Regions from separate parts of the Paenibacillus sp. FSL H7-0737 genome, predicted to be linked through region 2. Evidence: a T-box and tRNA genes for the amino acid it is inferred to sense, from the RefSeq annotation. Region 2 holds a T-box; the other holds one or more tRNA genes.
What was found. A T-box is a leader RNA that pairs with one kind of tRNA and senses whether it is charged. The one in region 2 lies ahead of metG (methionine--tRNA ligase), so its partner is inferred to be a tRNA-Met.

Region 1: it has a tRNA-Met gene. The T-box ahead of metG (methionine--tRNA ligase) is inferred to sense a tRNA for this amino acid. The anticodon was not compared.

What each region holds. Positions count from the first base shown of each region.
Region 1 is NZ_CP009279.1:947,645-950,898, forward strand. Features, by position in the region: rRNA gene H70737_RS04090 (23S ribosomal RNA) at 1-859, shown strand, start outside; rRNA gene rrf (5S ribosomal RNA) at 935-1,051, shown strand; tRNA gene H70737_RS04100 (tRNA-Ile) at 1,110-1,186, shown strand; tRNA gene H70737_RS04105 (tRNA-Asn) at 1,190-1,265, shown strand; tRNA gene H70737_RS04110 (tRNA-Ser) at 1,271-1,363, shown strand; tRNA gene H70737_RS04115 (tRNA-Glu) at 1,380-1,451, shown strand; tRNA gene H70737_RS04120 (tRNA-Val) at 1,458-1,533, shown strand; tRNA gene H70737_RS04125 (tRNA-Met) at 1,551-1,627, shown strand; tRNA gene H70737_RS04130 (tRNA-Met) at 1,700-1,776, shown strand; tRNA gene H70737_RS04135 (tRNA-Asp) at 1,802-1,879, shown strand; tRNA gene H70737_RS04140 (tRNA-Gln) at 1,896-1,970, shown strand; tRNA gene H70737_RS04145 (tRNA-Lys) at 1,978-2,053, shown strand; tRNA gene H70737_RS04150 (tRNA-Leu) at 2,069-2,152, shown strand; tRNA gene H70737_RS04155 (tRNA-Gly) at 2,159-2,233, shown strand; tRNA gene H70737_RS04160 (tRNA-Arg) at 2,242-2,318, shown strand; tRNA gene H70737_RS04165 (tRNA-Pro) at 2,349-2,422, shown strand; tRNA gene H70737_RS04170 (tRNA-Gly) at 2,435-2,505, shown strand; gene H70737_RS04175 (YdeI/OmpD-associated family protein) at 2,609-3,073, shown strand; gene H70737_RS04180 (GreA/GreB family elongation factor) at 3,174-3,254, opposite strand, start outside.
Region 2 is NZ_CP009279.1:4,092,009-4,095,262, reverse strand. Features, by position in the region: gene htpG (molecular chaperone HtpG) at 1-1,169, shown strand, start outside; T-box leader at 1,305-1,566, shown strand; gene metG (methionine--tRNA ligase) at 1,611-3,254, shown strand, end outside.

The DNA.
Region 1 (3,254 bases), 3.1 Mb from region 2:
ATGCAGGTTACCCGCGACAAGACGGAAAGACCCCATGGAGCTTTACTGCAGCTTGATATTGAATTTGGGTACGATCTGTACAGGATAGGTGGGAGCCGTAGAAATCGGAGCGCAAGCTTCGGTGGAGGCGCCGTTGGGATACCACCCTGATCGTATCTAGGTTCTAACCTAGTACCCTAATCGGGTACGGGGACCGTGTCAGGCGGGCAGTTTGACTGGGGCGGTCGCCTCCTAAAGAGTAACGGAGGCGTTCCAAGGTTCCCTCAGAATGGTTGGAAATCATTCGAAGAGTGCAAAGGCATAAGGGAGCTTGACTGCGAGACCTACAAGTCGAGCAGGGACGAAAGTCGGACTTAGTGATCCGGTGGTACCGCATGGAAGGGCCATCGCTCAACGGATAAAAGCTACCCTGGGGATAACAGGCTTATCTCCCCCAAGAGTCCACATCGACGGGGAGGTTTGGCACCTCGATGTCGGCTCATCGCATCCTGGGGCTGAAGTAGGTCCCAAGGGTTGGGCTGTTCGCCCATTAAAGCGGTACGCGAGCTGGGTTCAGAACGTCGTGAGACAGTTCGGTCCCTATCTGTCGTGGGCGCAGGAAATTTGAGAGGAGCTGTCCTTAGTACGAGAGGACCGGGATGGACGTACCGCTGGTGCACCAGTTGTTTCGCCAGAAGCATGGCTGGGTAGCTACGTACGGACGGGATAAGCGCTGAAAGCATCTAAGCGTGAAGCCCCCCTCAAGATGAGATTTCCCAATTAGTAAGACCCCTTGAAGACGACGAGGTAGATAGGTTGGAGGTGGAAGTGCAGTAATGCATGGAGCTGACCAATACTAATCGGTCGAGGGCTTATCCTATACTTAAGACGCAAATTCAATTCGGATTCAGTTTTCAGGCGACTCAAGCCTGAGCATTTACGATGTAAATGCCCGTTTGGTGGCGATAGCGGAGGGGTTCCACACGTACCCATCCCGAACACGACCGTTAAGCCCTCCAGCGCCGATGGTACTTGGACCGAAGGGTCCTGGGAGAGTAGGACGTCGCCAAGCGGACAACCACATTACCCGTGGTATTTTTTTTGCCCTTAATATTGATGTGTCTTAAAAAGGGCCTTTAGCTCAGCTGGTTAGAGCGCACCCCTGATAAGGGTGAGGTCGGTGGTTCGAGTCCACTAAGGCCCACCATATTCCCTGATAGCTCAGTTGGTAGAGCACTCGACTGTTAATCGAGTTGTCACAGGTTCGAGTCCTGTTCGGGGAGCCATTTATGGAGAGGTGTCCGAGTTTGGCCGAAGGAGCACGATTGGAAATCGTGTAGGCGCCACAAGCGTCTCGAGGGTTCGAATCCCTCTCTCTCCGCCATAAAGTTTATTAGCATGGCCCGTTGGTCAAGGGGTTAAGACACCTCCCTTTCACGGAGGTAACATGGGTTCGAATCCCATACGGGTCATAACATGGAGGCTTAGCTCAGCTGGGAGAGCATCTGCCTTACAAGCAGAGGGTCGGGGGTTCGATCCCCTCAGCCTCCACCATATTCATTTAAGAACGACGCGGGGTGGAGCAGCCCGGTAGCTCGTCGGGCTCATAACCCGAAGGCCGCAGGTTCAAATCCTGCCCCCGCAACCAAATTTTCCTTAAGCATGATGTTTTGGGACTAGCTGGCGTAGTGTAAATGAATAGTATATAATTATTAAATGACGCGGGGTGGAGCAGCCCGGTAGCTCGTCGGGCTCATAACCCGAAGGCCGCAGGTTCAAATCCTGCCCCCGCAACCAATTTACTCTTATGCATTATGTCTATGGAACCGTGGTGTAGTTGGCCTAACATGCCTGCCTGTCACGCAGGAGATCGCGAGTTCGAATCTCGTCGGTTCCGCCATTTAGTTAATTATTGTTGGGGATTAGCCAAGCGGTAAGGCAACGGACTTTGACTCCGTCATGCATAGGTTCAAATCCTATATCCCCAGCCATTTATGAGAGCCATTAGCTCAGTTGGTAGAGCACCTGACTTTTAATCAGGGTGTCGAAGGTTCGAGTCCTTCATGGCTCACCATTATTTTCAAAGTGTGCGCGTGTGGCGGAATGGCAGACGCACCAGACTTAGGATCTGGCGTTTCACGACGTGGGGGTTCAAGTCCCTTCACGCGCACCATATTTTGCGGAAGTGGCTCAGCGGTAGAGCATCGCCTTGCCAAGGCGAGGGTCGCGGGTTCGATTCCCGTCTTCCGCTCCATAATTTTTGCGCCCTTAGCTCAGCTGGATAGAGCGTTTGACTACGAATCAAAAGGCCGGGAGTTCGAATCTCTCAGGGCGCGCCATTTTTATTACTAAGTAATTACATATTTTGACGGGATGTAGCTCAGCTTGGTAGAGCACCTGGTTTGGGACCAGGGGGTCGCATGTTCAAATCGTGTCATCCCGATTTTATACCTTTGCGGGTGTAGTTCAATGGTAGAACTTCAGCCTTCCAAGCTGATAGCGTGGGTTCGATTCCCATCACCCGCTTATAATTAAGAAACATCTGTCTATTATAGGCAGGTGTTTTTTTTGTGTAGTTACATTCATATGGATACAATAGAACTTAGGGCTTTTAGTTGAGGAGGTAGCAATGTTTGAATTTGAAGCTAAATTAGTGCGACCTGATGCAAGTGGGAGCTGGACTTATCTTAACGTCCCTTTTGATGCCGAACAAATATTTGAAACAAAGTCCAGAATACAGGTAAAAGGAAGTGTAAATGGAATCCCCTATAGAGGAACGCTTATGCCCCATGGAAACGGAAAGCATTTTATGGTGGTAAAGAAAGAACTACGGGATCTAGCCAAAGCTCAACCTGGTGATATTGTGCATGTGACGATGGAGCAAGATCATCAATTACGGGAGGTAGAAGCCCCTAAGGATTTCCTTGATGCGTTGAGTAGCCATGAGCAGGCAGAAGCTTATTATAACGGTCTGGCTTATTCTTATCAGAAGGAATATGTATCTTGGATCGAAGCGGCGAAAAGACCTGAAACCAGAGCATCTCGTATCGAAAAATCAGTCAGTAAACTGGGTGAAGGCTTGAGGCTCAAATAAAAGTATGAAGAGTGCTTAGCAGGCTGAATAGATGAACAGCGTCCTCTTCCATAAGATTGGAAAGGGACGCTGTTAATGTTGGTGATATGTGCAAGTGGGCTTAAATAAGAACGGCCACCTCACCACAATTCACAAACTTAATACTTTCGATTTTTACTGATAACTCACCTGAAGGAATAGC
Region 2 (3,254 bases):
TCTGGCGGAAGAACAAAAACGAGTTGACAACAGAAGATTACGATAACTTCTATGCAGAGAAACGTTACGGCTTCGATAAGCCGCTTAAACATATTCATATCAGTGCCGATGGTGCTGTAGTGTACAATGCAATCCTGTTCATCCCAGAAAATACACCGTTTGACTACTACACAAAGGAATATGAAAAAGGTCTTGAGCTCTATTCCAATGGTGTATTGATCATGAATAAATGTGCGGATCTGCTGCCTGACTATTTTAGCTTTGTAAAAGGTATGGTAGATTCAGAGGATCTTTCGCTAAACATCTCCAGAGAAATGCTCCAGCATGACCGTCAGCTGACTCTGATCGCTAAGAACATTAAGAATAAAGTGAAGAGTCAACTGCAAAGCTTGCTGAAGGATGAAAGAGAGAAGTATGAGCAGTTCTATAACGCTTTTGGCAGACAGCTTAAGTTTGGTGTGTACAACGATTATGGAATGCACAAAGAAACACTTCAAGATTTGCTGATGTTCTACTCCTCCAAGGAGAAGAAGCTGGTAACGCTGGACGAATATGTGTCAAGAATGCCAGAAGATCAGAAGTATATCTACTATGCATCCGGAGAGTCGATCGACAGAATCGAAAAGCTCCCACAGACCGAGCTTGTATCGGATAAAGGGTATGAAATTCTTTACTTCACTGATGATATTGATGAATTTTCGATCAAGATGATCATGTCTTATAAAGAAAAAGAATTTAAATCCGTATCCAGTGGTGATCTGGGTATCGAAGCAGACGAAGCGGACAAGCCAACGGAAGCGGAAGAGAACGAAAACAAGGAGCTTTTTGAAGCGATGAAGGACATCTTGTCCGGCAAAGTGAAGAATGTTAAAGCTTCCAAACGTTTAAAGACTCATCCGGTATGCCTCTCAGCTGAAGGCGAATTGACAATCGAGATGGAAAAAATCCTGAAATCGATGCCGAATGGGCAAGAGGTTCAAGCGGATAAGGTACTCGAAATCAACATCCATCACGAAGTCTTCCAGTCTTTGAAAGCGGCAGCTGAGAACGATAAAGAGAAGCTCGGTTTATACACGAACCTGCTGTACAACCAAGCTCTGCTGATCGAAGGATTGCAAGTTAGTGATCCTGTTCAATTCACCAATGATATTTGCAAAATCATGAAATAATTTAAACTACAGGGACCATCCAATTGTACGATTGGGTGGTCTTTTTTTATAAAAACTATGACGAATTCATGGTGCTTGAGCTTATGTATTGACTTTACTCGATAAATTAAGTATTATTTCCAGTAACTTGAATATTCAAAGGCAAAGAAGAGAAAGAGTACCACGGCAATTCTTTCTACAGAGAGCTCCGGTCGCTGAAAAGGAGTAAAGAAAAACCTTGGGAATATGGTCTCAGAGCTGCGCATCGAAACCTTTTGGGTTGTAGGCTGCGCCGGAACCTGCATCCGTTACAGTGCTAGGGTATAAACGTTTATTAACGTCGTACCTGAAGAGGTAAATGTCATGAGGCATTTATAAAATTAGGTGGTAACACGTGAGTAGAACTCTCGTCCTTTGTGGATGGGAGTTTTTTTGTTGTCTAAAAAAAGGAGGAGAAGGTTAATGAGTAATGTGTTTATAGGCGGTGCTTGGCCGTATGCGAATGGATCTTTACATCTTGGAAGATTATCAAGTGTGTTGCCTGGAGATGTGCTGGCACGCTATTTTCGCAGCAAGGGGGATAACGTTTTATATGTGTCAGGCAGCGATTGTCATGGCACACCTGTAGCGGTTCAGGCTGCTAATGAAGGGATCACACCCGAAGCTTTTGCAAGTCGATACCACGAAGAGTTTCTGAAGTGTTTTGAACAGCTGGGATTTAGTTATGATCTTTATACTCGTACGGATCAACAGCAGCATCATAAGGTCGTGCAGGAGTTGTTTATAGAGTTACTAAAGAATGGACATTTATATAAAAAAACCATAGCGCAATGTTACTGTGAGGCGGATCAGCGATTTTTGCCAGACAGATATGTGGAAGGGACTTGTCCAGTCTGTGGACAGCGGGCGCGTGGAGATCAATGCGATTATTGTTCTACGATTCTAGATCCTGCCGATTTGTTAGACAGAGTCTGTAAATTATGTGGGAATACACCGACAGAACGACCGACAGAACATTTTTATCTTAGCTTATCTAAATTTCAATCTGAATTAACGGATTACGTAGACGAAGCAGTACACTGGAGAGAAAATGCAGTAAAACTGACCAAACGATATTTGAAGGAGGAGCTTCAGGATCGGGCAGTAACCAGAGACTTATCTTGGGGCGTAGATGTTCCTATAGCTGGATTTGAAGACAAGAAGATTTATGTCTGGATTGAGGCGGTAAGTGGTTATTTATCAGCCAGTAAGCAGTGGGCTGCACAGTCTGGGCGGAGCTGGGAAGATTTTTGGTCAGAGGAACAAGAGGACATCACCGCTTATTATGTCCATGGTAAAGATAATATTCCTTTTCACACCCTGATATGGCCAGCCGTCTTATTAGGAGCAAGAGAACTACATTTACCGGATCGGATTATATCCAGCGAATATTTAACCCTTGAAGGGCAGAAGTTCTCCACTAGCCGTAATTGGGCAGTCTGGGTACCTGATATTCTAGAGCGGTATCATCCGGACTCTATTCGTTATTTCTTAATTGCCAACGGGCCTGAGAAGCGGGATACGGATTTTTCCTGGAGAGAGTTTATTTATAGTCATAATGGTGAGCTGCTTGGAGCATTTGGTAACTTTGTGAATCGTTCATTGGCTTTTGTAGATAAGTTTTATGAAGGGATCGTGCCAAGTGGAAAGTTAGATAAGGGGTGGAGCGATAACATTGACCTCTTGTATCTGGAGTCAGGACGCCTAATTGAAGCGGGAGATTTGAAGGATGCGCTCGAGTATATTTTCTTTTATGTACGTAAGGCAAATCAGTATTTTGATTGGCAAAAGCCTTGGATTCAGGTAAAAGAGGATCGGGAAGCTTGTAATAATTCAATATTTACTTGTGTGCAGATTATTGCTAATTTGGCGAATTTGCTGCATCCGTTTCTACCCTTTTCTTGTGAGAAGATTCGGGGGTTCTTATCGCTTGAACTACCGAAATGGAAGCCCTGCTCAGTTCCCCCTTATCAACAGGTAACTGATTTACAATTGTTGTTTGAACGAATTGATATTACTTGTATTAAAGAAGAGGAGGATAGACTAGTTCAACAACAAGTGAATAAA